2 regions of the Enterobacter sp. fkY84-1 genome follow, and region 2 is predicted to be linked to the other one. Evidence: predicted binding sites of a transcription regulator. Region 2 holds the regulator's gene; the other holds the start of a gene.

Region 1 (15,362 bases), 1.7 Mb from region 2:
GTCACGCAAGCGACGAAGAGCCATTCTCTGCACTGGCGTTCAAAATTGCTACCGACCCATTCGTGGGTAACCTGACCTTCTTCCGCGTTTACTCTGGTGTGGTTAACTCCGGTGACACCATCCTGAACTCCGTGAAAGCGGCGCGTGAGCGTTTTGGCCGTATCGTACAGATGCACGCTAACAAACGTGAAGAGATCAAAGAAGTTCGTGCGGGCGACATCGCTGCAGCTATCGGTCTGAAAGACGTGACCACTGGTGACACCCTGTGTGACCCGGATCACCCGATCATTCTGGAGCGTATGGAATTCCCAGAGCCGGTAATCTCCATCGCGGTTGAACCAAAAACCAAAGCTGACCAGGAAAAAATGGGTCTGGCTCTGGGCCGTCTGGCGAAAGAAGACCCATCATTCCGCGTATGGACTGATGAAGAATCTAACCAGACCATCATCGCTGGTATGGGTGAACTGCACCTGGACATCATCGTTGACCGTATGAAGCGTGAATTCAACGTTGAAGCGAACGTGGGTAAACCTCAGGTTGCTTACCGCGAAGCGATTCGCGCGAAAGTTACCGACATTGAAGGTAAACACGCTAAGCAGTCTGGTGGTCGCGGTCAGTACGGTCACGTTGTGATCGACATGTACCCACTGGAGCCGGGCTCTAACCCGAAAGGTTACGAGTTCATCAACGACATCAAAGGTGGTGTAATTCCTGGCGAATACATCCCAGCCGTTGATAAAGGCATCCAGGAACAGCTGAAAGCGGGCCCTCTGGCTGGCTATCCGGTTGTTGATATGGGTGTTCGTCTGCACTTCGGTTCTTACCACGACGTTGACTCCTCTGAACTGGCGTTTAAACTGGCTGCGTCTATTGCCTTTAAAGAAGGCTTTAAGAAAGCAAAACCAGTTCTGCTTGAGCCAATCATGAAGGTTGAAGTAGAAACTCCTGAAGAGAACACCGGTGACGTTATCGGTGACTTGAGCCGTCGTCGCGGTATGCTGCGTGGTCAGGAATCCGAAGTAACTGGCGTTAAGATCCACGCTGAAGTTCCGCTGTCTGAAATGTTCGGATATGCAACTCAGCTGCGTTCTCTGACCAAAGGTCGTGCATCATACACCATGGAATTCCTGAAGTATGATGATGCGCCTAACAACGTTGCTCAGGCCGTTATTGAAGCCCGTGGTAAGTAATCCACAGGATTAAAACCTAAGTCCCGTGCTCTCTCCACAGGGGAGAGCACTATAGTAAGGAATATAGCCGTGTCTAAAGAAAAATTTGAACGTACAAAACCGCACGTCAACGTTGGTACTATCGGCCACGTTGACCATGGTAAAACTACCCTGACTGCTGCAATCACTACCGTTCTGGCTAAAACCTACGGTGGTTCTGCTCGTGCATTCGACCAGATCGATAACGCACCAGAAGAAAAAGCTCGTGGTATCACCATCAACACTTCCCACGTTGAATACGACACCCCGACTCGCCACTACGCACACGTAGACTGCCCAGGCCACGCCGACTATGTTAAAAACATGATCACCGGTGCTGCGCAGATGGACGGCGCGATCCTGGTTGTTGCTGCGACTGACGGCCCAATGCCTCAGACTCGTGAGCACATCCTGCTGGGTCGTCAGGTAGGCGTTCCTTTCATCATCGTGTTCCTGAACAAATGCGACATGGTTGATGACGAAGAGCTGCTGGAACTGGTAGAGATGGAAGTTCGTGAACTGCTGTCTCAGTACGATTTCCCAGGCGACGATACTCCAATCGTTCGTGGTTCTGCTCTGAAAGCGCTGGAAGGCGAAGCTGAGTGGGAAGCGAAAATCATCGAACTGGCTGGCTTCCTGGATTCTTACATCCCAGAACCAGAGCGTGCGATTGACAAGCCATTCCTGCTGCCAATCGAAGACGTATTCTCCATCTCCGGTCGTGGTACCGTTGTTACCGGTCGTGTAGAGCGCGGTATCATCAAAGTTGGTGAAGAAGTTGAAATCGTTGGTATCAAAGAGACTGCGAAGTCTACCTGTACTGGCGTTGAAATGTTCCGCAAACTGCTGGACGAAGGCCGTGCTGGTGAGAACGTTGGTGTTCTGCTGCGTGGTATCAAACGTGAAGAAATCGAACGTGGTCAGGTTCTGGCGAAGCCAGGCTCAATCAAGCCACACACCAAGTTCGAATCTGAAGTGTACATCCTGTCCAAAGACGAAGGCGGCCGTCATACTCCGTTCTTCAAAGGCTACCGTCCACAGTTCTACTTCCGTACTACTGACGTGACCGGTACCATCGAACTGCCAGAAGGCGTTGAGATGGTAATGCCAGGCGACAACATCAAGATGGTTGTGACTCTGATCCACCCAATCGCGATGGACGACGGTCTGCGTTTCGCAATCCGTGAAGGCGGCCGTACCGTTGGCGCGGGCGTTGTTGCTAAAGTTCTGGGCTAATTAATTATCCCTGAATTAAAAAAGGACGCTTCGGCGTCCTTTTTTGTTTTCTACCGCTCAGGCGTCGTCACAAAATTTCGCATTTTTTGCCTGCTCCCGCCCCGCATTCTGGCGTTTGTGCTATTGTAATCATAACCATTCTCACTTACACTTTGCGCATAATTTGAACGGGAGTTTCTATGTACGTTTGTTTATGTAATGGTGTAAGCGACAAAAAAATACGTCAGGCCGTTCGCCAGTTTCAGCCCCAGTCATTCCAGCAGCTTCGCAAATTTGTTCCGGTGGGAAATCAATGCGGTAAATGCGTACGTGCTGCGCGAGAGATCATGCAGGACGAGCTGATGCAGATCCCGGAATACAAAGAGATCGCCTAAGCGCCCATCTTTTTTTTGACATCCCTGTAGCCCGATCTACGCTTCAATGAGTGGAAGCGGAGGGACTATATAATGAAAGGTGATGTTAAAATCATAAGTTATCTCAATAAATTATTGGGAAATGAGCTTGTCGCAATCAACCAGTATTTTCTTCACGCGAGAATGTTCAAAAACTGGGGACTCAAACGTTTAAACGACGTTGAGTACCATGAATCTATCGATGAGATGAAACACGCTGATAAATACATCGAGCGTATTTTATTCCTTGAAGGCATTCCAAACCTGCAGGATCTCGGCAAGCTGGGCATCGGAGAAGATGTCGAAGAGATGCTGCGTTCCGACCTCAGGCTAGAACTTGAAGGTGCCAAAGATCTCCGTGAAGCCATTGCCTATGCTGACAGCGTATATGACTACGTCAGCCGAGATATGATGATCCAGATCCTGGCCGATGAAGAAGGGCATATTGACTGGCTGGAAACAGAGCTGGATCTCATTGCTAAAATCGGCCTGCAAAACTATCTTCAGTCACAGATTAAAGTGGAAGAATAACCAACGTCTTCCACCCTACGCATAAACCCGCTGCTGCCAGAAATGGCCCAAAAGGCAGCGGGTTTTTTATTGCTTTCTTATCAGGGCGGATTACCGAAAAAACAAGAATACAAAGAAGCGCCATCAGCGCCGCGAGCAACGCCAGCGCAGGCAGTACGCACCAGCCATGCCATGCACCAAGCGCCGCCAGGTACTTCACATCGCCATATCCCATCCCTTCACGCCGGCAGATAAACCAATAGCCCCAGTAAATAACGGCAAAGGCAATATATCCGGCCATCGCACCCGCCACCGCACTCGGCAGAAAATCAGGTTGGATACAGAGCTGAAAGAGCAGCCCCGCCCATAGCAGCGGACAGAGAAATTTATCGGGAAGCAGACCGTAGCGAATATCGGCATTTACAAGTAAGGCTGTCAGTAAAAGATAGATCAGCAGAAAGGGGAGGGTGGTCAGCATTTAAAAGGCCTCAAACGGGTTTGAGCGCATAGTCGTTATAATCGGCCTGTCCGGCAATGCACAAAAAACGGAGATGCGTAGCGGCTCGAAACAAAGCATCGCCGCAGAATACATTGCATAAAACGTTGCGCGCTCTTACACACCCTGCGACATTGGCGCTTAATTTCTAAACGGCACTTGCGTCTTGCCCAGATTTACGTATAATGCGCGGGCTTGTCGTAATTGACGGCGGGTTCAATCAGAACCAGAGTAGCTCATTTTGTTACTCAACAATGCTCCCAATTGGGGAGCTACGTAAGAACGGTTACACTCTCCCATCAATCGTAATGGGTTTGAGGAGTAATCATTTTCGTTTATAAAATAATTGGAGCTCTGGTCTCATGCAGAACCAAAGAATCCGTATCCGCCTTAAAGCGTTTGATCATCGTCTGATCGATCAATCAACCGCGGAAATCGTCGAGACTGCTAAGCGCACTGGTGCGCAAGTCCGTGGTCCGATCCCGCTGCCGACCCGCAAAGAGCGCTTCACCGTTCTGATCTCTCCGCACGTTAACAAAGACGCGCGCGATCAGTACGAAATCCGCACTCACAAGCGTCTGGTTGACATCGTTGAGCCAACTGAGAAAACCGTTGATGCTCTGATGCGTCTGGATCTGGCTGCCGGTGTAGACGTGCAGATCAGCCTGGGTTAATCAGGTCATCGAGCGATTGAGAGGTTGAAACAATGATTGGTTTAGTCGGTAAAAAAGTGGGTATGACCCGCATCTTCACTGAAGATGGCGTTTCTATCCCAGTAACCGTAATCGAAGTTGAAGCAAACCGCGTTACTCAGGTTAAAGATCTGGCTAACGATGGCTACCGCGCTATTCAGGTTACCACTGGTGCTAAAAAAGCTAACCGTGTAACCAAACCAGAAGCGGGTCACTTCGCTAAAGCTGGCGTAGAAGCTGGCCGTGGTCTGTGGGAATTCCGCCTTGCTGAAGGCGAAGAGTTCACCGTAGGTCAGGACATTAGCGTTGAGCTGTTTGCTGACGTTAAAAAAGTTGACGTAACCGGTACCTCTAAAGGTAAAGGTTTTGCTGGTACCGTTAAGCGCTGGAACTTCCGTACCCAGGACGCTACTCACGGTAACTCCTTGTCTCACCGCGTTCCGGGTTCTATCGGTCAGAACCAGACTCCGGGCAAAGTGTTCAAAGGCAAGAAAATGGCAGGTCAGCTGGGTAACGAACGTGTAACCGTTCAGAGCCTGGACGTAGTACGTGTTGACGCTGAGCGCAACCTGCTGCTGGTTAAAGGTGCGGTCCCGGGTGCAACCGGTAGCGACCTGATCGTTAAACCAGCTGTGAAGGCGTAAGGGGATAGCAATGGAATTAGTATTGAAAGACGCGCAGAGCGCGCTGACTGTTTCCGAAACTACCTTCGGTCGTGATTTCAACGAAGCGCTGGTTCACCAGGTTGTTGTTGCTTATGCAGCTGGTGCTCGTCAGGGTACTCGTGCTCAGAAGACTCGTGCTGAAGTAACTGGTTCTGGCAAAAAGCCATGGCGCCAGAAAGGTACCGGCCGTGCGCGTTCAGGTTCTATCAAGAGCCCGATCTGGCGTTCAGGTGGCGTGACCTTCGCTGCGCGTCCACAGGACCACAGTCAAAAAGTTAACAAAAAGATGTACCGCGGCGCGCTGAAAAGCATCCTGTCCGAACTGGTACGTCAGGATCGTCTGATCGTTGTCGAGAAGTTCTCTGTTGAAGCGCCTAAAACTAAGCTGCTGGCACAGAAACTGAAAGACATGGCTCTGGAAGATGTGCTGATCATCACCGGTGAGCTGGACGAGAACCTGTTCCTGGCCGCACGTAACCTGCACAAGGTTGACGTACGCGATGCGACTGGTATCGACCCGGTTAGCCTGATCGCCTTCGACAAAGTCGTAATGACTGCTGATGCTGTTAAGCAAGTTGAGGAGATGCTGGCATGATTCGTGAAGAACGTCTGCTGAAGGTGCTTCGCGCACCGCACGTTTCTGAAAAAGCGTCTACTGCGATGGAAAAAACAAACACCATCGTTCTCAAAGTTGCTAAAGACGCGACCAAAGCAGAGATCAAAGCTGCTGTGCAGAAACTGTTTGAAGTCGAAGTCGAAGTCGTTAACACCCTGGTCGTTAAAGGGAAAGTTAAACGTCACGGACAGCGTATCGGTCGTCGTAGCGACTGGAAAAAAGCTTACGTCACCCTGAAAGAAGGCCAGAATCTGGACTTCGTTGGCGGCGCTGAGTAAGTCGGAGGAGTAATACAATGGCAGTTGTTAAATGTAAACCGACATCTCCGGGTCGTCGCCACGTAGTTAAAGTGGTTAACCCTGAGCTGCACAAGGGCAAACCTTTTGCTCCGTTGCTGGAAAAAAACAGCAAATCCGGTGGTCGTAACAACAATGGCCGTATCACCACTCGTCACATCGGTGGTGGCCACAAGCAGGCTTATCGTATTGTTGACTTCAAACGCAACAAAGACGGTATCCCAGCAGTTGTTGAACGTCTTGAGTACGATCCGAACCGTTCCGCGAACATCGCGCTGGTTCTGTACAAAGACGGCGAACGCCGTTACATCCTGGCCCCTAAAGGCCTGAAAGCTGGCGACCAGATTCAGTCTGGCGTTGATGCTGCAATCAAAGCAGGCAACACCCTGCCGATGCGCAATATCCCGGTTGGTTCTACCGTTCATAACGTAGAAATGAAACCAGGTAAAGGCGGTCAGCTGGCGCGTTCCGCGGGTACTTACGTTCAGATCGTTGCGCGTGATGGTGCTTATGTCACCCTGCGTCTGCGTTCTGGTGAAATGCGTAAAGTCGAAGCAGACTGCCGCGCTACTCTGGGCGAAGTTGGCAATGCTGAGCATATGCTGCGCGTTCTGGGTAAAGCAGGTGCTGCACGCTGGCGTGGTGTTCGTCCTACCGTTCGCGGTACTGCGATGAACCCAGTCGACCACCCACATGGTGGTGGTGAAGGTCGTAACTTTGGTAAGCACCCGGTATCTCCGTGGGGCGTTCAGACCAAAGGTAAGAAGACCCGCAGCAACAAGCGTACTGATAAATTTATCGTACGTCGCCGTAGCAAATAATTTTAGAGGATAAGCCATGCCACGTTCTCTCAAGAAAGGTCCTTTTATTGACCTGCACTTGCTGAAGAAGGTAGAGAAAGCGGTGGAAAGCGGAGACAAGAAGCCCCTGCGCACTTGGTCCCGTCGTTCAACGATCTTTCCTAACATGATCGGTTTGACCATCGCTGTCCATAATGGTCGTCAGCACGTTCCAGTCTTTGTTACCGACGAAATGGTTGGTCACAAACTGGGTGAATTCGCACCGACTCGTACTTATCGCGGCCACGCTGCTGATAAAAAAGCGAAGAAGAAATAAGGTAGGAGGAAGAGATGGAAACTTTAGCTCAACATCGCCATGCTCGTTCTTCTGCACAGAAGGTTCGCCTTGTTGCTGACCTGATTCGCGGTAAGAAAGTGTCGCAGGCCCTGGACATCCTGACCTATACCAACAAGAAAGCTGCGGTATTGGTCAAGAAAGTACTGGAATCTGCCATTGCTAACGCTGAACACAACGATGGCGCTGACATCGACGATCTGAAAGTCGCGAAAATTTTCGTAGATGAAGGCCCAAGCATGAAGCGCATTATGCCGCGTGCGAAAGGTCGTGCAGATCGCATCCTGAAGCGCACCAGCCACATTACTGTGGTTGTGTCCGATCGCTGAGACTCTGGAGACTAGCAATGGGTCAGAAAGTACATCCTAATGGTATTCGCCTGGGTATTGTAAAACCATGGAACTCTACCTGGTTTGCGAACACCAAAGAATTCGCTGACAACCTGGACAGCGATTTTAAAGTACGTCAGTACCTGACTAAGGAACTGGCTAAAGCGTCTGTATCTCGTATCGTTATCGAGCGTCCAGCGAAGAGCATCCGTGTGACTATTCACACTGCTCGTCCTGGCATCGTTATCGGTAAGAAAGGCGAAGACGTAGAAAAACTGCGCAAGGTCGTAGCGGATATCGCTGGCGTTCCTGCACAGATCAATATCGCTGAAGTTCGTAAGCCTGAACTGGACGCTAAATTGGTTGCTGACAGCATCACTTCTCAGCTGGAACGTCGTGTTATGTTCCGTCGTGCTATGAAGCGTGCTGTACAGAACGCAATGCGTCTGGGCGCTAAAGGTATCAAAGTTGAAGTTAGCGGCCGTCTGGGCGGCGCGGAAATCGCACGTACCGAATGGTACCGTGAAGGTCGCGTACCGCTGCACACTCTGCGTGCTGACATCGACTACAACACCTCTGAAGCGCACACCACTTACGGTGTAATCGGCGTTAAGGTATGGATCTTCAAAGGTGAGATCCTGGGTGGTATGGCTGCTGTTGAACAACCGGAAAAACCGGCTGCTCAACCTAAAAAGCAGCAGCGTAAAGGCCGTAAATAAGGAGCGTCGCTGATGTTACAACCAAAGCGTACAAAATTCCGTAAAGTGCACAAAGGCCGCAACCGTGGTCTGGCGCAGGGTACGGATGTTAGCTTCGGCACTTTCGGTCTGAAAGCTGTTGGCCGTGGTCGTCTGACTGCACGTCAGATCGAAGCAGCACGTCGTGCAATGACCCGTGCAGTTAAGCGTCAAGGTAAGATCTGGATCCGTGTATTCCCGGACAAACCGATCACCGAGAAGCCGCTGGAAGTTCGTATGGGTAAAGGTAAAGGTAACGTGGAGTACTGGGTTGCCTTGATCCAACCGGGCAAAGTCCTGTATGAAATGGACGGTGTTCCGGAAGAGCTGGCCCGTGAAGCCTTCGGCCTGGCAGCAGCGAAACTGCCTATCAAAACCACCTTTGTAACTAAGACGGTGATGTAATGAAAGCAAAAGAGCTGCGTGAAAAAAGCGTTGAAGAGCTGAACGCTGAGCTGCTGAACCTGCTGCGTGAGCAGTTCAACCTGCGTATGCAGGCTGCAAGTGGCCAGCTGCAACAGACTCACCTGCTGAAGCAAGTGCGTCGCAATGTTGCACGCGTTAAGACTTTACTGACTCAGAAGGCGGGTGCGTAATGACCGATAAAATCCGTACTCTGCAAGGTCGTGTTGTTAGCGACAAAATGGAGAAATCCATTGTTGTAGCTATCGAACGTATTGTGAAACACCCGATCTACGGTAAATTCATCAAGCGTACGACCAAACTGCACGTACATGACGAGAACAACGAATGTGGTATCGGCGACAAGGTTGAAATCCGTGAATGCCGTCCACTGTCCAAGACTAAGTCCTGGACGCTGGTTCGCGTTGTAGAGAAAGCGGTTCTGTAATACAGTACGCCTTCTCAATACGAATAAACGGCTCAGCGATGAGCCGTTTATTTTTTCTACCCATATTGCAGAAGCGGTGTTATAATGCCGCGCCCTCGATATGGGGCTTTTTAACGGCTCTGATTTTAGAGTCTCAGGTAGTAGTTGACATTAGCGGAGCACTAAAATGATCCAAGAACAGACTATGCTGAACGTCGCCGACAACTCCGGTGCACGTCGCGTAATGTGTATCAAGGTTCTGGGTGGCTCGCACCGTCGCTACGCAGGCGTAGGCGACATCATCAAGATCACCATCAAAGAAGCAATTCCACGTGGTAAGGTCAAAAAAGGTGATGTGCTGAAGGCGGTAGTGGTGCGCACCAAGAAGGGTGTTCGTCGCCCTGACGGTTCTGTCATTCGCTTCGATGGTAATGCATGCGTTATTTTAAACAATAACAGCGAGCAGCCTATCGGCACGCGTATCTTTGGGCCGGTAACTCGTGAACTTCGTACTGAGAAGTTCATGAAAATTATCTCTCTGGCACCAGAAGTACTCTAAGGAGCGAATCATGGCAGCGAAAATCCGTCGTGATGACGAAGTTATCGTGTTAACCGGTAAAGATAAAGGTAAACGCGGTAAAGTAAAAAATGTTCTGTCTTCCGGCAAACTTGTCGTTGAAGGTATCAACCTGGTTAAGAAACATCAGAAGCCGGTTCCGGCCCTGAACCAACCAGGTGGCATCGTTGAAAAAGAAGCTGCTATTCAGGTTTCTAACGTTGCAATCTTCAATGCGGCTACCGGCAAGGCTGACCGTGTAGGCTTTAGATTCGAAGACGGTAAAAAAGTCCGTTTCTTCAAGTCTAACAGCGAAACTATCAAGTAATTTGGAGTAGTACGATGGCGAAACTGCATGATTACTACAAAGACGAAGTAGTTAAGAAACTCATGACCGAGTTTAACTACAATTCTGTCATGCAAGTCCCTCGGGTCGAGAAGATCACCCTGAACATGGGTGTTGGTGAAGCGATCGCTGACAAGAAACTGCTGGATAACGCAGCAGCTGACCTGACAGCAATCTCCGGTCAAAAACCGCTGATCACCAAAGCACGCAAATCTGTTGCAGGCTTCAAAATCCGTCAGGGCTATCCGATCGGCTGTAAAGTAACTCTGCGTGGCGAACGCATGTGGGAGTTCTTTGAGCGCCTGATCACTATTGCTGTTCCACGTATCCGTGACTTCCGTGGCTTGTCCGCTAAGTCTTTCGACGGTCGTGGTAACTACAGCATGGGTGTCCGTGAGCAGATCATCTTCCCAGAAATCGACTACGATAAAGTCGACCGCGTGCGTGGTTTGGATATTACCATTACCACTACTGCGAAATCTGACGAAGAAGGCCGTGCTCTGCTGGCTGCCTTTGACTTCCCGTTCCGCAAGTAAGGTAGGGTTACTGAATGGCTAAGCAATCAATGAAAGCACGCGAAGTAAAGCGCGTAGCTTTAGCTGATAAATTCTTCGCTAAACGCGCTGAACTGAAAGCGATCATTTCTGATGTGAACGCTTCCGACGAAGATCGTTGGAATGCGGTTCTCAAGCTGCAGTCTCTGCCGCGTGATTCCAGCCCGTCTCGTCAGCGTAACCGCTGTCGTCAAACAGGTCGTCCACATGGTTATGTGGGCAAGTTTGGGTTGAGCCGTATCAAACTGCGTGAAGCCGCCATGCGCGGTGAAGTGCCAGGCTTGAAAAAGGCTAGCTGGTAATTACCAATTGAATCACGGGAGTAAAGACAGATGAGCATGCAAGATCCGATCGCGGATATGCTGACCCGTATCCGTAACGGTCAGGCCGCGAACAAAGTTGCGGTCACCATGCCTTCCGCCAAGCTGAAAGTGGCAATTGCCAACGTGCTGAAGGAAGAAGGTTTTATCGAAGATTTTAAAGTTGAAGGCGACACCAAGCCGGAACTGGAACTTACTCTCAAGTATTTCCAGGGTAAAGCTGTTGTAGAAAGCATTCAGCGTGTCAGCCGCCCAGGCCTGCGCATCTATAAGAAAAAAGATGAGCTGCCAAAAGTTATGGCTGGTCTTGGTATCGCAGTTGTTTCTACCTCTAAAGGTGTTATGACTGATCGTGCAGCGCGCCAGGCTGGTCTTGGTGGCGAAATTATCTGCTACGTAGCCTAATCGGAGGAAAGAATGTCTCGTGTTGCTAAAGCACCGGTCGTTATTCCTGCCGGCGTTGATGTAAAAATCGACGGTCAGGTTATTACGATCAAAGGTAAAAACGGCGAGCTGACTCGTACCCTCAACAAAGCTGTTGAAGTTAAACATGCAGATAACGCTCTGACCTTCGGTCCACGTGATGGTTTCGTGGATGGTTGGGCTCAGGCTGGTACCGCGCGTGCCCTGCTGAACTCAATGGTTGTTGGTGTTACCGAAGGCTTCACTAAAAAGCTTCAGCTGGTTGGTGTAGGTTATCGTGCAGCTATCAAAGGGAATGCAGTAGGCCTGTCTCTGGGCTTCTCACACCCTGTTGAGCATCCGCTGCCGGCCGGTATCACTGCAGAATGTCCGACTCAAACTGAAATCGTGCTGAAAGGCGCTGATAAACAGCTGATCGGTCAGGTTGCAGCAGATCTGCGCGCCTACCGTCGTCCTGAGCCTTACAAAGGCAAGGGTGTTCGTTACGCCGACGAAGTCGTGCGTACCAAAGAGGCTAAGAAGAAGTAAGGTAACACTATGGATAAGAAATCTGCTCGTATCCGTCGTGCGACCCGCGCACGCCGCAAGCTCAAAGAGCTGGGTGCAACTCGCCTGGTGGTACATCGTACCCCGCGTCATATTTACGCACAGGTAATTGCACCGAACGGTTCTGAAGTTCTGGTAGCTGCTTCTACTGTAGAAAAAGCTATCTCAGAACAATTGAAGTACACCGGTAACAAAGACGCCGCTGCAGCTGTAGGTAAAGCTGTTGCTGAACGCGCTCTGGAAAAAGGCATCAGCAATGTTTCCTTTGACCGTTCCGGGTTCCAATATCATGGTCGTGTCCAGGCACTGGCAGATGCTGCCCGTGAAGCTGGCCTTCAGTTCTAAGGTAGAGGTGTAAGATGGCTCACATCGAAAAACAGGCTGGCGAACTGCAGGAAAAGCTGATCGCGGTAAACCGCGTATCTAAAACCGTTAAAGGTGGTCGTATTTTCTCCTTCACAGCTCTGACTGTAGTAGGCGATGGTAACGGTCGCGTTGGTTTTGGTTACGGTAAAGCGCGTGAAGTTCCAGCAGCGATCCAGAAAGCGATGGAAAAAGCCCGTCGCAACATGATTAACGTCGCGCTGAACAACGGCACCCTGCAGCACCCAGTTAAAGGTGTTCACACGGGTTCTCGTGTATTCATGCAGCCAGCTTCAGAAGGTACCGGTATCATCGCCGGTGGTGCAATGCGCGCCGTTCTGGAAGTTGCTGGGGTTCATAACGTTCTGGCTAAAGCATATGGTTCCACCAACCCGATCAACGTGGTTCGTGCAACTATTGATGGCCTGGAAAATATGAATTCTCCAGAAATGGTCGCTGCCAAGCGTGGTAAATCCGTTGAAGAAATTCTGGGGTAATTGACCATGGCAAAGACTATTAAAATCACTCAAACCCGCAGTGCAATCGGTCGTCTGCCGAAACACAAGGCAACGCTGCTTGGCCTGGGTCTGCGTCGTATTGGTCATACCGTTGAGCGCGAGGATACTCCTGCTGTTCGTGGTATGGTCAACGCGGTTTACTTCATGGTTAAAGTTGAGGAGTAAGAGATGCGTTTAAATACTCTGTCTCCGGCCGAAGGCTCTAAAAAGGCGGGTAAACGCCTGGGTCGTGGTATCGGTTCTGGCCTCGGCAAAACCGGTGGTCGTGGTCACAAAGGTCAGAACTCTCGTTCTGGCGGTGGCGTACGTCGCGGTTTCGAGGGTGGCCAGATGCCACTGTACCGTCGTCTGCCGAAGTTCGGCTTCACCTCTCGCAAAGCAGCGATCACGGCGGAAATCCGTCTGTCTGACCTGGCGAAAGTTGAAGGCGGCGTTGTAGACCTGAACACGCTGAAAGCAGCAAACATTATCGGTATCCAGATCGAGTTCGCGAAAGTGATCCTGGCTGGTGAAGTTTCTACTCCGGTAACTGTTCGTGGCCTGCGTGTTACTAAAGGTGCTCGTGCTGCTATCGAAGCTGCTGGCGGTAAAATTGAGGAATAAGTAGCAGATGGCTAAGCAACCGGGATTAGATTTTCAAAGTGCCAAAGGTGGATTTGGCGAGCTGAAACGCAGACTGCTGTTTGTTATCGGCGCGCTGATTGTGTTCCGTATTGGCTCTTTTATTCCGATCCCTGGTATCGATGCCGCTGTACTTGCCAAACTGCTTGAGCAACAGCGAGGCACCATCATTGAAATGTTCAACATGTTCTCTGGTGGTGCTCTCAGCCGTGCTTCTATCTTCGCACTGGGTATTATGCCGTACATTTCGGCATCGATTATTATCCAGCTGCTGACGGTCGTTCATCCGGCCCTGGCAGAGTTGAAGAAAGAAGGGGAGTCTGGACGTCGTAAGATTAGTCAGTACACCCGTTACGGTACTCTGGTGCTGGCAATATTCCAGTCGATCGGTATTGCTACCGGTCTTCCGAATATGCCTGGTATGCAGGGCCTGGTGTTAAACCCGGGCTTTGCATTCTACTTCACCGCTGTTGTAAGTCTGGTCACAGGGACAATGTTCCTGATGTGGCTCGGCGAACAGATTACTGAGCGTGGTATCGGTAACGGTATCTCAATCATTATCTTCGCCGGTATTGTTGCGGGCCTCCCGCCAGCCATCGCCCACACTATCGAGCAAGCGCGTCAAGGCGACCTGCACTTCCTCCTGTTGCTGTTGGTTGCAGTATTAGTATTTGCAGTGACGTTCTTTGTTGTCTTCGTTGAACGTGGTCAACGCCGCATTGTGGTGAACTACGCTAAGCGTCAGCAAGGTCGTCGTGTCTATGCTGCACAGAGCACACATTTACCGCTGAAAGTGAACATGGCGGGGGTTATCCCGGCTATCTTCGCTTCCAGTATTATTCTGTTCCCGGCAACCATCGCGTCATGGTTCGGGGGCGGTACTGGTTGGAACTGGCTGACAACAATTTCGCTGTATTTGCAGCCTGGGCAACCACTTTATGTGTTACTCTATGCGTCTGCGATCATCTTCTTCTGTTTCTTCTACACGGCGTTGGTCTTCAACCCGCGTGAAACAGCAGATAACCTGAAGAAGTCCGGTGCATTTGTACCAGGAATTCGTCCGGGAGAGCAAACGGCGAAGTATATCGATAAAGTAATGACCCGCCTGACTTTGGTTGGTGCGCTCTATATTACTTTTATCTGCCTGATCCCGGAGTTCATGCGTGATGCAATGAAAGTACCGTTCTACTTCGGTGGGACCTCACTGCTTATCGTTGTTGTCGTGATTATGGACTTTATGGCTCAAGTGCAAACTCTGATGATGTCCAGTCAGTATGAGTCTGCATTGAAGAAGGCGAACCTGAAAGGCTACGGCCGCTAATTGGTCGCCTGAGAAGTTACGGAGAGTAAAAATGAAAGTTCGTGCTTCCGTCAAGAAATTATGCCGTAACTGCAAAATCGTTAAGCGTGATGGTGTCATCCGTGTGATTTGCAGTGCCGAGCCGAAGCATAAACAGCGCCAAGGCTGATTATTTCGCATATTTTTCTTGCAAAGTTGGGTTGAGCTGGCTAGATTAGCCAGCCAATCTTTTGTATGTCTGTACGTTTCCATTTGAGTATCCTGAAAACGGGCTTTTCAGCATGGTGCGTACATATTAAATAGTAGGAGTGCATAGTGGCCCGTATAGCAGGCATTAACATTCCTGATCAGAAACATGCTGTGATCGCATTAACTTCGATCTACGGCATCGGCAAGACCCGTTCTAAAGCCATTCTGGCTGCAGCGGGTATCGCTGAAGATGTTAAGATCAGTGAGCTGTCTGAAGAACAAATCGACACGCTGCGTGACGAAGTTGCCAAATTTGTCGTTGAAGGTGATCTGCGCCGTGAAATCAGCATGAGCATCAAGCGCCTGATGGATCTTGGTTGCTATCGCGGTTTGCGTCATCGTCGTGGTCTGCCAGTGCGCGGTCAGCGTACTAAGACCAACGCACGTACCCGTAAGGGTCCGCGCAAACCGATCAAGAAATAATCG
Region 2 (15,362 bases):
GGGGTACCTGGATTCGAACCAGGGAATGCCGGTATCAAAAACCGGTGCCTTACCGCTTGGCGATACCCCAATACCGCGGAGAACCGCAAAATCGAAGAAATATGGCTGGGGTACCTGGATTCGAACCAGGGAATGCCGGTATCAAAAACCGGTGCCTTACCGCTTGGCGATACCCCATCCGTGCAACGCTTACCCGGGAATGGTGCGGGAGGCGAGACTTGAACTCGCACACCTTGCGGCGCCAGAACCTAAATCTGGTGCGTCTACCAATTTCGCCACTCCCGCAAAAAAAGATGGTGGCTACGACGGGATTCGAACCTGTGACCCCATCATTATGAGTGATGTGCTCTAACCAACTGAGCTACGTAGCCATCTTTTTTTCGCGTTACCTTATCGGCGTTGCGGGGCGCATTATGCGTATAGACCCTTGCAGCGTCAACACCTTTTTCAACGAAAATAGCCGGAATGTGACTGTTTGGTTAGGTTGCGAACAGCGTGACCGAATATTCGGCAATTATTGGTTATTAATCGGTTTTAGCTGTGCAAAAGCGGGGCAAAAAAAATCAGGCCCCGCAGGGCCTGAGATGAAATGCGTGATTATTTGTAGGCTGACTGGTGAACGCCTACCGCACGTCCTGACGGATCGTTCATGGATTTGAACGATTCATCCCATTCAATCGCTTTGGCAGACGAGCAGGCGACGGATGGACCACCCGGCACACACTCCGCAGCGCTCGGTACCGGGAACAGTTCTTCAAAAATTTCACGGTAGAGGTACGCTTCTTTCGAGCCCGGCGTGTTGTACGGGAAGCGGAAGCTTGCGGTTTCCAGCTGTTGGTCAGAAACCTGTTTCGCCGCCACCTCTTTCAGGGTGTCGATCCAGCTGTAGCCTACGCCATCGGAGAACTGCTCTTTCTGACGCCATGCCACGCTCGCCGGCAGGTAGGATTCAAAACATTCACGCAGGATATGTTTTTCCATTTTACCGTTGCCGCACATTTTATCCTGCGGGTTGATGCGCATCGCCACGTCGAGGAATTTCTTATCCAGGAACGGTACACGCGCTTCGACACCCCATGCCGACATCGCTTTGTTGGCACGCGCGCAGTCAAACATATGCAGCGCCTGGAGTTTACGCACGGTCTCTTCGTGCAGCTCTTTGGCATTTGGCGCTTTGTGGAAGTACAGGTAGCCGCCAAACACTTCGTCAGAACCTTCACCGGAGAGCACCATTTTGATGCCCATCGCCTTGATCTTACGCGACATCAGGTACATCGGCGTGGAGGCGCGAATTGTCGTTACGTCATACGTTTCAATGTGATAGATCACATCGCGGATCGCATCCAGGCCTTCCTGCACGGTGAAGTGAATTTCATGGTGCACGGTGCCGAGGTGGTTTGCCACTTCCTGCGCGGCTTTCAGATCCGGCGCGCCTTCCAGGCCCACGGCAAAGGAGTGCAGCTGTGGCCACCAGGCTTCTGAGCGCTCCTGATCTTCCACGCGACGAGCCGCAAATTTCTTGGTGATCGCGGAGATCACGGAGGAGTCCAGACCGCCGGAGAGCAGCACGCCGTAAGGTACGTCTGACATCAGGTGGCTTTTCACGGAATCTTCCAGCGCCTGACGCAGCTCGGCTTTGTCCGTCACGTTGTCTTTTACCGCGTCGTAGTCGAACCAGTCGCGCTGGTAGTACGGACGGATCTCGCCGTCTTTACTCCACAGGTAACTGCCTGCCGGGAACTCTTTGATGGTGCGGCAGACCGGCACCAGGGCTTTCATTTCAGACGCAACGTAGAAGTTGCCGTGTTCATCGTGGCCCATGTACAGCGGGATAATACCGATGTGGTCGCGGCCAATCAGGTAGGCGTCTTTTTCGCTGTCGTACAGGGCGAAGGCAAACATACCCTGCAGGTCGTCCAGAAACTCGGGACCTTTCTCCTGATACAGCGCCAGGATCACTTCACAGTCGGACCCGGTCTGGAACGCGTAGCGGTCGCCGTACTCGGCGCGCAGCGCCTGGTGGTTATAGATCTCACCGTTGACAGCCAGCGCGTGCGTTTTTTTCTCGTTATACAGCGGCTGTGCACCGGCGTTGACGTCAACAATAGACAGACGTTCGTGAGCCAGAATTGCTTTGTCACTGGCGTAAACGCCTGACCAGTCCGGGCCGCGATGGCGCATCAGGCGGGACAGTTCGAGTGCCTTTTTACGCAGTTCGCCCGCGTCAGTTTTAATATCCAGTACGCCAAAAATTGAACACATAACCTTCTCCGTTAACCCTGTTGCTTTGTAATGTTGCTTGCTTATGAAAATGCCGCAAAGGGGCAGGGCGCGCAAGCGTTTTACGGGCGAAAACGGAAATAGTGCAATGGTGGTTGCAGATCAGTGAAAAACGCGTATGCCATGAGCACTTTTATTGAGGATTATGCAATGAAAGTGCTTTTTCGTTAGATGTAGTCGTGTTTTGCAGGTGAGAAAATAAAAAACCACGCCCTGAGGCGTGGTTCGGTATCAGATGATGTCAATTTCATCGACGGAGGGGTAAATCCAGCTTGGGCGGAACGGCATTGAGTCAATGTCATCAAGCTGAGAGACCCCAGAGAGCACCAGAATCGTCTCCAGGCCTGCCTGGAAACCGGCCAGAATATCGGTGCGCAGGTTGTCGCCGACAATCACGGTCTCTTCAGAGTGGGCCTGCATCTTGTTGAGCGCGGCGCGAATGATCCATGGGCTGGGCTTGCCGACATAGAACGGCTTGCGCCCGGAGATCTTCTCGATACCGGCACACAGCGCGCCGCAGGCCGGATAAAAACCGCGACCGTGGGTATCCGGGTTGGTCGCAATAAAGCGCGCGCCGTTAGCCACAAAGAAGGATGCCTTATGCATCATCTCCCAGTTGTAGGAACGCGTTTCACCTACAATCACAAAGTCCGGGTTGACGTCGGTGATGGTAAAGCCCGCTTTATACAGCTCATGGATCAGCGCGCCTTCACCGACCACATAGGCTTTTTTTCCTTCCTGACGCTTCAGAAAATCCGCCGTGGCCATCGCCGAGGTATAAAACACGCTGTCCGGGACGTCGACCCCCGCCGTGGCAAAGCGGTTTGCCAGATCCTGACCGGTCTGAGAAGGGTAGTTCGTGAGAAGAACCAGAGGCATTCCTTTGTCGATGATGCGGTGAAGAAACTCCGCAGCACCCGGCACGGCAACGTTGTCGTGCATCAGCACGCCGTCGATATCACAAATTACATTCTTAATGGTCATGGACAGTCCGACATCAAAAAAAGAAGGCGTTACTATAAGGTCCGATCAACTTTCCAGCAAATGCTGCAGCAGAATTCCGTTGAGCATGGCGCGTTTGACCAGCGCGAACGCGCCAATCGCCGAACGATGGTCAAGCTTTGAACGAACCACCGGAAGATTCTGGCGGAATGCTTTCAGCGCCTGGGTGTTAATACAGCCTTCAATCGCGGGGAGCAGCACCTTTTCCGCCTCCACAATTTCACCGGCGATCACCACTTTTTGTGGGTTAAACAGGTTAATGGCGATGGCGATGGTTTTCCCCAGATGGCGACCCACCTGCTCGATCACTTCACAGGCCAGCGCGTCGCCTTTATTAGCAGCTTTGCAGATGGTGCCTATCTTGCAGTCATCCAGCGTCACGCGGCTTTGGTAACCCTGTTCAAGCAGATGGCGAACGCGCTGCTCGATGGCGGTGTTGGCGGCAATGGTTTCAAGGCAGCCAAAGTTGCCGCAGTGGCAGCGCTCCCCGAGCGGTTCAACCTGAATGTGGCCGATCTCACCGACGTTACCGTTGCGACCGATAAAAATTCGGCCGTTAGAGATAATGCCTGCGCCCGTACCGCGGTGAACGCGCACCAGAATAGAGTCTTCACAGTCCTGGCTCGCACCAAAGTAGTGCTCTGCCAGCGCCAGAGAGCGAATGTCATGGCCCACAAAGCAGGTCACTTTAAAGCGCTTTTCCAGCGCGTCGACCAGCCCCCAGTTTTCAACCTGAATGTGCGGCATATAGCGGATCACGCCGCTTTCCGGGTCGACCAGACCGGGCAGAATCACCGAGATGGCGATGAGTTCGCGGATCTTGCGCTGACAGCTTTCAATAAACTGCGCGATGGTATTCAGCAGCGCATGCTCCAGCGTCTCCTGGGTGCGTTCCGGAAGGGGATAGTGCTCTTCCGCAATGGCTTTACTGCTTAGATCGTACAGCGTGAGCGTGGTGTCATGACGGCCCAGACGGACGCCAATTGCCTGAAAATTGCGGGTTTCGGTAATAATGGAGATAGCGCGGCGGCCCCCGGTGGAGGCCTGCTGATCGACTTCTTTGATCAAACCGCGCTCAATGAGCTGGCGGGTAATTTTTGTCACGCTGGCGGGAGCAAGCTGGCTTTGTTCGGCTATCTGAATACGTGAGATTGGCCCGTGTTGGTCAATCAGGCGATATACCGCCGCGCTGTTAAGCTGTTTAACGAGATCGACATTACCGATTTGAGCTTGTCCGCCAGGTGTCATACTTTTACTTACTCAGTGACGACCTCGTTACCATTAACGATGGTCTTAATAATTTTATAATCGTGTGTGAATGCCGTCAGGTTTGCAACCATACCTGGTGCAATTCCGCCAAGCTGTTTATCCACGCCGATAGCGCGCGCAGGATAAAGGGTGGCCATGCGCAGGACTTCATCAAGCGCAATTCCGCAATGCTCAACCAGGTTACGCACCCCTTCAATCATGGTCAAAGAGGAACCGCTCAGCGTACCGTTTTCATCCACACACAGTCCATTGCGGTAGTATATTGTTTTACCGGCAAAAATGAACTGCTCAATATTTGCACCTGCCGGTGCGGTAGCGTCCGTTACCAGGCAGAGCTTGTCACCTTTCAGCCGCTTGGCGTTGCGAATGTTGGTGTAATCAACGTGTAAGCCGTCCGCGATAATGCCGCAGTAAACGTCTGGCTCATCCAGAATCGCGCCGACCAGACCCGGTTCACGACCTGTGATGTATGGCATGGCGTTATAAAGGTGCGTCGCAAAGGTAATGCCCGCGCGGAAACCGGCTTTCGCTTCTTTCAGCGTGGCATTTGAGTGGCCCGCTGAAACCACAATTCCGGCGGCGGCCAGCTTGCTGATGACGTCCGTGCCGGTCATTTCCGGTGCCAGCGTCACCTTGGTGATCACATCGGCGTTGGCACACATGTAGTCAACCAGCTCCGCATCAGGTTTACGCACGTAGTCCGGGTTATGCGTTCCTTTCTTGACCATGTTCAGCCATGGCCCTTCCAGGTGCAGACCGAGCGCCTGATTCGGATGTTTGGCCAGGTATTCGCGCATCACGCGGATACCCTGCTTCATCAGGTCATCACTGCTGGTGATGAGCGTCGGCAGATAGCTGGTGCAGCCCGATTTCTCGTTGGCTTTCTGCATGATCTCCAGCGTTTCGACCGTTACCGCATCGGCGGTATCATTGAATTGCACACCGCCGCAGCCGTTGAGCTGTACGTCGATGAAACCGGGGGAGATTACTGCTCCATTGAGTGAGCGCTGTTCAATCTCCGGCGGCAGTTCTGCCAGCGGGCAAACACGTTCAATCAGGCCATTCGCGATAACAATCGCGTGGTCATCCAGAATTTCATGGCCGGTATAAATCCGACCGTGGGTTAAAGCGTACATAACGACCCCCGGTTAAAAAAAGCGGCCGCCTCTTGATAAAGAGGCGGTTATTCAATTACAGACCTTTGATGTTCTCGGCTTCTAACTCGTTGAAGTATTTCAGCGTTTTAACCTTCAGCTCCATCGTTGACGGTTCGTCGCAGACGATGACGGATTTAGGATGCAGCTGCAGACAGCTGATGGTCCACATATGGTTAACGTTGCCTTCAACAGCAGCCTGGAGCGCCTGCGCTTTCACGCCGCCCAGCACCAGAATCATCACTTCTTCAGCATCCAGCAGGGTGCCTACGCCTACGGTCAGGGCGTATTTTGGAACCTGGTTCACGTCACCGTCAAAGAAGCGGGAGTTTGCCACGCGCGTGTCATGGGTCAGCGTTTTAATACGGGTACGGGAAGCCAGAGAGGACGCCGGTTCGTTAAACGCGATATGACCATCATTACCTACACCACCCATGAACAGGTGGATTTTACCGTAGGAACGGATTTTTTCTTCATACTGACGGCATTCTGCGTCAATATCCGGCGCGTTTCCATTCAGCAGGTTAATATTTTCAGCTGGGATATCAACGTGATCAAAGAAATTGCGGTGCATAAAGCTATGGTAGCTTTCCGGGTGGTCTTTCGGTAAGCCAACATATTCATCCATATTGAAGGTCACAACATGTTTGAAGCTAACCTGGCCTGCTTTATGCATCTCAACCAGCGCCTTGTAAGCGGTCAGCGGTGTGCCGCCGGTTGGAAGGCCCAGAACGAAAGGACGATCGGCGGTCGGTTTGAACGCGTTAATGCGGTTTACGATATGGCGAGCGGCCCATTTACCAACTTGTTCTGCAGTTGCCAGGGGAATCAGTCTCATTGTTCACCTCAAAGTTTAAGTAGAAGAGTGGGCGGATGGCTTCGGAACCTGATACTAAAGCGTAACCTGGAAACTTTCAGGCCGGATCAATCCGTCTTGATTTTTTGAATGATAAAATAAGTTTTCACTGTTAGCCAGTGTAAGGGAGGGCTGAATACGATATTTGGTGACAAAAATCACAAAAAATAGGTGTTTAATTTGCGATACGAATTAATTTTTCACACACTCAGACTGCCAGTGAATTATCAACGGTATCTATCGTTCGTGACACAATAAAAACATAGTTTATGCGCGAGCCTGAAAAAGGGGGCTCGTAGGGGGAATAGGATGAATATTTTAGGTTTTTTCCAGCGCCTCGGTAGGGCTTTGCAGCTCCCTATCGCCGTGCTACCGGTTGCAGCGCTGCTGCTGCGATTCGGGCAACCCGATCTTCTTAACGTACCGTTTATTGCTCAGGCTGGCGGTGCCATTTTTGACAACCTGGCGCTGATTTTCGCCATCGGTGTTGCCTCTAGCTGGTCAAAAGACAGCGCGGGTGCCGCAGCGCTGGCAGGGGCAGTCGGTTATTTCATCCTGACGAAAGCGATGGTAACCATTAACCCAGAAATCAACATGGGCGTGCTGGCAGGTATCATTACCGGTCTGGTCGGTGGTGCTGTGTACAACCGCTGGGCAAACATTAAGCTGCCAGACTTCCTGAGTTTCTTTGGCGGCAAACGTTTCGTGCCGATCGCGACAGGTTTCTTCTGTCTGGTTCTGGCCGCTATCTTTGGCTACGTCTGGCCACCGGTACAGCATGCGATCCATGCGGGTGGTGAGTGGATTGTTTCAGCGGGTGCACTTGGCTCAGGTATCTTTGGTTTTATCAACCGTCTGCTGATCCCAACCGGTCTGCATCAGGTGCTGAACACTATCGCATGGTTCCAGATTGGTGAGTTCACCAATGCTGCGGGCACCGTATTCCACGGCGACATCAACCGCTTCTACGCGGGTGACGGCACCGCAGGCATGTTCATGTCTGGCTTCTTCCCAATCATGATGTTTGGTCTGCCGGGCGCTGCGCTGGCAATGTACCTGGCTGCGCCAAAAGCGCGTCGCCCAATGGTTGGCGGCATGCTGCTGTCCGTTGCGATTACCGCGTTCCTGACCGGCGTAACCGAGCCGCTGGAATTCCTGTTCATGTTCCTGGCGCCGGTGCTGTACCTCATGCATGCGGTCCTGACCGGTATCAGCCTGTTTGTGGCGACCCTGCTGGGTATCCATGCTGGCTTCTCCTTCTCTGCAGGCGCGATCGACTACGTGTTGATGTACAACCTGCCGGCGGCAAGCAAGAACGTCTGGATGCTGGTGGTAATGGGTCTGGTCTTCTTCGTCATCTACTTCGTGCTGTTCACTGCGGTTATTCGTATGTTTAACCTCAAAACGCCGGGCCGCGAAGACACCAAAGATGAAGTGGTCACCAACGAAGCTAATAGCAATACCGAAGAGGGGCTGACCCAGCTGGCGACCAGCTATATCGCTGCCGTTGGGGGGACTGACAACCTGAAAGCCATTGATGCCTGTATCACTCGTCTGCGTCTGACGGTAGGTGACTCTGCGCGCGTCAGCGACGCAATGTGTAAACGCCTTGGTGCATCGGGCGTGGTTAAACTGAACAAACAAACTATCCAGGTTATCGTGGGTGCCAAAGCGGAATCCATCGGTGACGAAATGAAGAAAGTGGTTGCCCGCGGTCCGGTCGCGGCAGCATCAACCGACAGCGCGCCTGCGTCGACGGTTGCCCCGGTAGCGAAGCCGCAGGCCGTGCCTAACGCCGTGACGGTGGCCGCGCTGGTCTCTCCGGTTACGGGTGACGTGGTTGACCTTGAGCAGGTGCCTGACGAAGCGTTCGCCAGCAAAGCGGTCGGTGACGGTGTGGCGGTGAAACCAACGGATAAAACCGTGGTGTCTCCTGCTGCCGGTACCATCGTGAAAATCTTCAACACCAACCACGCGTTCTGCCTCGAAACCGAAAAGGGCGCGGAGATCGTTGTCCACATGGGTATCGATACCGTTGCGCTGAATGGTCAGGGCTTTACTCGCCTGGTGGAAGAGGGGGCCGAAGTGGTGGCAGGTCAGCCGATTCTGGAAATGGATCTGGACTTCCTGAATGCCAACGCGCGCTCGATGATTAGTCCGGTCGTGTGCAGCAACATCGACGACTTTAGCGGTCTGGTACTCCAGGCGAAAGGTCAGGTTGTTGCGGGTCAAACCCCGCTGTATGAGATTAAAGGCAAGTAATCGCTCCTGAGTAGAGTCATGCCTTAAGCGGCGGGGGATATCCTCCGCCGCTTTTTTTTGCAGCAAATGCCCCCATTATTTTCATCTGATACGTATTTTCCGTAACTAAGGGTTGTCACTACGTCCGGCTTATAAGATCATATGCCGTTATACGTTGTTTACGCTTTGAGGAATCCACGATGAGTGAGGCAGAAGCCCGCCCGAGTAACTTTATTCGTCAGATCATCGATGAAGATCTGGCCAGTGGTAAGCACACCACAATTCATACCCGTTTCCCGCCGGAGCCGAATGGCTACCTGCATATCGGGCATGCGAAGTCCATCTGCCTGAACTTTGGCATTGCGCAAGACTACCAGGGACAGTGCAACCTGCGTTTCGATGACACCAACCCAGTAAAAGAAGACATCGAATACGTTGAGTCCATCAAAAATGACGTGCAATGGTTGGGCTTCAACTGGTCTGGCGATATCTGCTACTCCTCTGACTATTTTGATCAGCTGTATGCCTACGCGTTAGAGCTCATCAACAAAGGTCTGGCGTATGTAGACGAACTGTCTGCAGATGAGATCCGTGAGTACCGCGGTACGCTGACCGCACCGGGTAAAAACAGCCCGTTCCGCGATCGCAGCGTGGAAGAGAACCTGGCGCTGTTTGAAAAAATGCGTGCCGGTGGCTTCGAAGAGGGCAAAGCGTGCCTGCGTGCCAAAATCGATATGGCGTCTCCGTTCATCGTGATGCGCGATCCGGTGCTGTACCGCATCAAGTTCGCAGAACACCACCAGACCGGCAACAAGTGGTGCATCTATCCGATGTACGACTTCACCCACTGCATCAGCGATGCGCTGGAAGGGATCACCCACTCGCTGTGTACGCTGGAGTTCCAGGACAACCGTCGTCTGTACGACTGGGTGCTGGATAACATCACCATTCCTGTGCATCCGCGTCAGTACGAGTTCTCTCGTCTGAATCTGGAATACACCGTGATGTCCAAGCGTAAGCTGAACCTGCTGGTCACCGACAAGCACGTTGAGGGCTGGGACGACCCGCGTATGCCAACCATCTCTGGTCTGCGCCGCCGTGGCTACACCGCGGCGTCAATCCGTGAGTTCTGCAAGCGTATCGGCGTGACCAAGCAGGACAACACCATTGAGATGGCGTCTCTGGAATCCTGCATTCGTGAAGACCTCAATGAAAATGCCCCGCGCGCGATGGCCGTTATCGACCCGGTGAAGCTGGTTATCGAAAACTATCCGCAGGGCGAGAGCGAGCTGGTCTCCATGCCTAACCATCCGAACAAACCGGAAATGGGAAGCCGCGACGTGCCGTTCAGCGGCGAGATCTGGATTGACCGCGCTGACTTCCGCGAAGAAGCTAACAAGCAGTACAAGCGTCTGGTGCTGGGTAAAGAAGTGCGTCTGCGTAATGCTTACGTCATCAAAGCCGAGCGCGTAGAAAAAGATGCGGAAGGAAATATCACCACCATCTTCTGTACTTATGACGCTGAAACGCTAAGTAAAGATCCGGCGGATGGCCGCAAGGTGAAAGGCGTTATCCACTGGGTGAGCGCATCCCACGCGCTGCCGGTAGAGATTCGTCTGTACGATCGCCTGTTCAGCGTGCCTAACCCAGGTGCGGCGGAAGACTTCCTGGCGACCATCAACCCGGAATCTTTGGTGATCAAGCAGGGTTATGCGGAGCCTTCTCTGAAAGCGGCTGAAGCAGGCAAAGCGTTCCAGTTCGAACGTGAAGGATACTTCTGCCTGGACAGCCGTCACAGCACGGCGGAAAAACCGGTATTTAACCGTACCGTGGGCCTGCGTGATACCTGGACGAAGATCGGCGAATAATATTGCTGCTCTGGTCAATGAGAAACAAACGCCGCATTATGCGGCGTTTTTTTATTTAACGATCAGAGTATTAAGCCAGGGGTTAAAGTGGCGTCATGAAAATAACAGGTCAATGAGGTGCTACTTATTTTTTAAAAAAAAGTTTGTGCCATTACGAAATTCAAAAGGGTTATAAAAAAGGAAACCGATCCCACGCCTGGATACTGAAATAGCTGAGAATTTCCCGTCATTCCTCGCCTTCCTGTAAATGTTACAAAGCACTACCAATTATGTGCACTTCGTCATAATCCTGACCTTTGCCCGCTGAAAAGCATTGATAATTCGCGTCGCGAAAAATAACCTAAAGACGGTAGTTAATTCGAGGGTATTTAAAACTACCCCTGACCATTTGGTCTTTTTTATTTACGCCGTTTCAGGCGTTTTAATTCGTCAAAGAGGAATAATCTATGCGTACGTTCAGTGGCAAACGTAGTGCGCTGGCGCTGGCTATTGCCGGTGTGACAGCAATGTCGGGCCTGGTGATTGCGCCAGAGGCAAAAGCAGCGGGTTTCATCGAAGATTCTACCCTCACGGGCGGTATTTATTACTGGCAGCGTGAGCGTGACCGTAAAGACGTCACTGAAGATAAATACAAAACCAACCTCTCGCACTCCACCTGGAACGCCAACCTGGACTTCCAGTCAGGCTACGCCGCGGATATGTTCGGTCTGGATATCGCCGCGTTCACCGCGATCGAAATGGCGGAAAACGGCGACAGCGGCCACCCGAACGAAATCGCCTTCTCCTCCAGCAACAAAGCCTATGATGAAGACTGGTCCGGGGATAAGAGCGGTATCAGCCTCTACAAAGCCGCAGCGAAATTTAAATACGGCCCGGTCTGGGCGCGTGGGGGCTATATTCAGCCAACCGGCCAGACGCTGTTAGCCCCACACTGGAGCTTTATGCCGGGTACCTATCAGGGTGCAGAAGCCGGGGCTAACTTTGACTACGGTGACGCAGGTGCGCTGAGCTTCTCCTATATGTGGACCAACGAGTACAAAGCACCGTGGCACATTGAAATGGACAAGTTCTACCAGAACGATAAGAAAACCAAAGTCGATTACCTCCACTCGCTGGGTGCGAAATACGACTTCAAAAACGATCTGGTTCTCGAAGCGGCATTCGGCCAGGCGCAAGGGTATATCGATCAATACTTTGCCAAGGCCAGCTATAAGTTTGATATTGCGGGTAGCCCGCTGAGTACCAGCTACCAGTTCTACGGTACGCGCGACAAAGTCAGTAACGGTGGCGTCAATGATATCTACGACGGCACCGCGTGGCTGCAGGCGTTAACCTTCGGCTACAAGGTCGGTCAGGTTGATTTGCGTCTGGAAGGCACATGGGTGAAAGCGGAAGGGCAGCAGGGCTACTTCCTGCAGCGTATGACCCCGACCTATGCTTCCTCCAACGGTCGTCTTGATATCTGGTGGGATAACCGCTCCGATTTCAACGCCGACGGTGAGAAGGCGGTCTTCTTCGGCGCCATGTATGATCTGAAAAACTGGAACCTGCCGGGCTGGGCGGTGGGCGCTTCTTATGCTTACGCCTGGGATGCAAAACCAGCCGACATGGCAACACCGGATGCTTACTACGATCCAAACTATCGCCTGAAAGAGTCTTCCTACAGCCTGGATGCTATCTATACCCTGCAGGATGGCCGCGCGAAAGGCACGATGTTCAAACTGCACTTCACCCAGTACGACAACCACTCCGATATCCCGAGCTACGCGGGCGGTTACGGCAACATCTTCCAGGATGAACGTGACGTGAAATTCATGGTTATCGCACCGTTCACCATCTTCTGATGAATCGTCCGGCGGGTTAGATCCCGCCGGACCGGAGACTGCAAATGATGAAAAAAATCGTAATCGTCGCGCTGTTGGCATCGGGGCTGGTGGCGTGTGCCCAGACTCAGGCACCGAAAGAGGACTCCCGTCTCAAGGAGGCCTACAGCGCCTGCATTAATACTGCGGAAGGTTCGCCGGAGAAGATTGAAGCCTGCCAGAGCGTGCTGAACGTGCTGAAGAAAGAGAAAGCGCACGAGCAGTTCGCGACGCAGGAGAATGTCCGCGTGATGGATTACCAGGCCTGTATCCAGGCACGTAAAACCGGTAACGATCAGGAAGTGGCGAAGCGTTGCGATAAGATCTGGAACGAGATACGCAATAATAATAAATAAGTTGCTTTACGCCCGGTGGCACTGTGCCACCGGGCTTTTTTCTGGCAAAAAAAAGCCAACCTTACGGCTGGCTCAGAGTATGAACACTCACTTATTTTGCGTCATGCGCATGTTCATTTTCGCGGCAATCGCCTTCAGCGCAGTGACCATAAAGGTACAGGCTGTGGTTGGTCAGACGGATGCCGTGACGCGCGGCGATTTCACGCTGGCGCGCTTCGATAGAGTCATCGCTAAATTCAATGACCTTGCCACAGTCGAGGCAGATCAGGTGATCGTGGTGCTGCTGCTGGGTCAGTTCGAAGACAGATTTACCACCTTCGAAATTATGACGGGTGACAATGCCCGCGTCATCAAACTGGTTCAGCACGCGATAGACGGTAGCCAGCCCAATCTCTTCACCCATGTCGATAAGACGTTTATAAAGGTCTTCCGCACTGACATGGTGATTGTCTGGACCCTGAAGCACTTCGAGGATTTTTAACCGAGGAAGCGTAACTTTCAGGCCAGCCTTCTTTAATGCGGTATTGTTGTCAGTCATGCGGAATCTGTCCTGTTGCTAAACGATTCACTTCTGTAGGAAGTGACAGAAAATGCACCCGGGATAATGCGTCTCATTATAGAACTGCCATGGCTAAATGAAAACTGCAAGTCTCAGGCAAAATATGCTTATAAAAATGGGGTATCACCAACAAACTTGCTCGGTGGAAAACCACATTTTATCAGGGAGACATTGTACAGGTCTGGGCGAAAAAGTTAAAAGATTGTAGCAATTAATTTAATCGGTTTGACCTGGTGCGCGGGCGCAACCGCCGTTGCGCCGCGATAAAAATCAGGCGTTGAGAATATCGTCCAGGTGCAGTTCTTCACGGATCTGCTTAACCCATTTCTCGACGCGCTCTGCAGTCAGTTCTGGCTGACGGTCTTCGTCGATGGCCAGACCCACGAAATGATCGTCATCGGCCAGGCCTTTGGACGCTTCGAAGTGGTAACCGGCGGTTGGCCAGTGGCCGACGATTACAGCGCCATTCGGCTCAATGATGTCGCGGATGGTACCCAGCGCGTCACAGAAGTACTCGGCGTAGTCTTCCTGGTCGCCACAGCCAAACAGGGCAACCAGCTTACCGTTGAAGTCCACTTCTTCCAGCGTCGGGAAGAAATCATCCCAGTCGCACTGGGCTTCGCCGTAGTACCAGGTCGGAATACCCAGCAGCAGAATGTCATAGCCTTCGAGATCTTCTTTGCTGCTCTTGGCGATGTCATGCACATCAGCAACGTCTTTACCGAGCTGTTTTTGAATGTTTTTCGCGATATTTTCGGTATTGCCGGTATCACTGCCAAAGAAAATGCCGATGATTGCCATGAGTAAAATAACCTCTTGAAACTTAATAGTATGGTGGCGCAATTCGGCCACGGATAAGGGCAATAATAGCAGAACTGGCAACCCTGCGGAAACAGCTATCGCGCAGGACTGCACTCTGTGCTACATGAAAAGGGTAATTAAGGGAATTTTCAGACTTATGCCTGGCTGCGCAGCATCTCAAGCTGGGCGATCAACATCTCTTCAATGAGCTCGCTGCGGCTAATATTTCGCGCGTCGGCCAGCTCGTTAAGCGCATCGACCGCGTCGGCGTTGAGCTTCAGTTCGACACGCTTAAGCCCACGATTTTTATCGCGTTTAAGCTGATTGCGTTTATTGATACGCAGCTGTTCATCGCGCGAAAGCGGATTCGTCTTCGGTCGTCCCGGGCGACGCTCATTCGCGAACAGATCTAGTGTCGTACGGTCCGTTTGTTCTTTGGCCATGATTCTGAGACTTCGGGGGAAACACGCCGCCCTGCTAATGCCCGGGCGATAAGCGCGCCATCATACATCACCAAAAACGGCGCGCCAACGACTGGAAGCCCGCAGCCTTCCAGTCGCTCTCTTTTTAATCAATTTGCAGTATCAGCAAGATAGCGGCGAATGGCGCGCAGCACGGCGTCAGGTTTTTCCGCATGCACCCAGTGTCCGGCTCCGGCAATGACGTGGGCACGAGCCTGCGGGAATTGCGCCAGTATGGCGTCGCGGTACGCGTCGGTAACGTAAGGGGAATTGCCGCCGCGAATAAAGAGGGTAGGGTGTGGCCAGGCGGGTACGGTTTGCCAGCCCACAATATTGTTGTACTGGTTCCAGAGCACCGGCACGTTAAAACGCCATTGCCCGTCAACAAACGACTTCAGCAGGAACTGGACGACGCCTTCTTCATCAAGATGCTCACGCATGACGGCAGCCGCCTGCTGACGCGTCGCGGCACCCGCTTCGGTGACCGCATTGATAGCGGCAAAAATTTCGTCGTGACGGCGGACGTCGTAATCCACGGGCGCAACATCAATCACCACCAGGCCGTTAATACGCTCCGGGGCCAGCGCCGTCAGGGCCATCACCGCTTTACCGCCCATTGAATGCCCGATGAGGGTCACCTTTTGCAAGTCGTT

What was found. The regulator Fur, encoded in region 2, represses iron uptake genes when iron is present. The targets are predictions, from matches to a motif close to ATAATAATGAGAACNACTATCAA.
Region 1: a site for Fur is predicted at 2,567-2,589, ahead of bfd (bacterioferritin-associated ferredoxin). Genes of this name have one in related genera too.

What each region holds. Positions count from the first base shown of each region.
Region 1 covers NZ_CP169393.1:4,278,814-4,294,175, reverse strand. Annotated here, with positions in the region: gene fusA (elongation factor G) at 1-1,190, shown strand, start outside; gene tuf (elongation factor Tu) at 1,260-2,444, shown strand; gene bfd (bacterioferritin-associated ferredoxin) at 2,624-2,818, shown strand; gene bfr (bacterioferritin) at 2,891-3,367, shown strand; gene ACEPLT_RS20575 (prepilin peptidase) at 3,351-3,824, opposite strand; gene rpsJ (30S ribosomal protein S10) at 4,205-4,516, shown strand; gene rplC (50S ribosomal protein L3) at 4,549-5,178, shown strand; gene rplD (50S ribosomal protein L4) at 5,189-5,794, shown strand; gene rplW (50S ribosomal protein L23) at 5,791-6,093, shown strand; gene rplB (50S ribosomal protein L2) at 6,111-6,932, shown strand; gene rpsS (30S ribosomal protein S19) at 6,949-7,227, shown strand; gene rplV (50S ribosomal protein L22) at 7,242-7,574, shown strand; gene rpsC (30S ribosomal protein S3) at 7,592-8,293, shown strand; gene rplP (50S ribosomal protein L16) at 8,306-8,716, shown strand; gene rpmC (50S ribosomal protein L29) at 8,716-8,907, shown strand; gene rpsQ (30S ribosomal protein S17) at 8,907-9,161, shown strand; gene rplN (50S ribosomal protein L14) at 9,328-9,699, shown strand; gene rplX (50S ribosomal protein L24) at 9,710-10,024, shown strand; gene rplE (50S ribosomal protein L5) at 10,039-10,578, shown strand; gene rpsN (30S ribosomal protein S14) at 10,593-10,898, shown strand; gene rpsH (30S ribosomal protein S8) at 10,929-11,321, shown strand; gene rplF (50S ribosomal protein L6) at 11,334-11,867, shown strand; gene rplR (50S ribosomal protein L18) at 11,877-12,230, shown strand; gene rpsE (30S ribosomal protein S5) at 12,245-12,745, shown strand; gene rpmD (50S ribosomal protein L30) at 12,752-12,931, shown strand; gene rplO (50S ribosomal protein L15) at 12,935-13,369, shown strand; gene secY (preprotein translocase subunit SecY) at 13,377-14,708, shown strand; gene rpmJ (50S ribosomal protein L36) at 14,740-14,856, shown strand; gene rpsM (30S ribosomal protein S13) at 15,003-15,359, shown strand.
Region 2 covers NZ_CP169393.1:1,266,675-1,282,036, forward strand. Annotated here, with positions in the region: tRNA gene ACEPLT_RS05930 (tRNA-Gln) at 1-70, opposite strand, end outside; tRNA gene ACEPLT_RS05935 (tRNA-Gln) at 103-177, opposite strand; tRNA gene ACEPLT_RS05940 (tRNA-Leu) at 201-285, opposite strand; tRNA gene ACEPLT_RS05945 (tRNA-Met) at 295-371, opposite strand; gene asnB (asparagine synthase B) at 598-2,262, opposite strand; gene nagD (ribonucleotide monophosphatase NagD) at 2,512-3,264, opposite strand; gene nagC (DNA-binding transcriptional regulator NagC) at 3,310-4,530, opposite strand; gene nagA (N-acetylglucosamine-6-phosphate deacetylase) at 4,539-5,687, opposite strand; gene nagB (glucosamine-6-phosphate deaminase) at 5,743-6,543, opposite strand; gene nagE (PTS N-acetyl glucosamine transporter subunit IIABC) at 6,871-8,823, shown strand; gene glnS (glutamine--tRNA ligase) at 9,003-10,670, shown strand; gene chiP (chitoporin ChiP) at 11,117-12,514, shown strand; gene chiQ (ChiQ/YbfN family lipoprotein) at 12,562-12,888, shown strand; gene fur (ferric iron uptake transcriptional regulator) at 12,980-13,426, opposite strand; gene fldA (flavodoxin FldA) at 13,718-14,248, opposite strand; gene ybfE (LexA regulated protein) at 14,404-14,691, opposite strand; gene ybfF (esterase) at 14,820-15,362, opposite strand, start outside.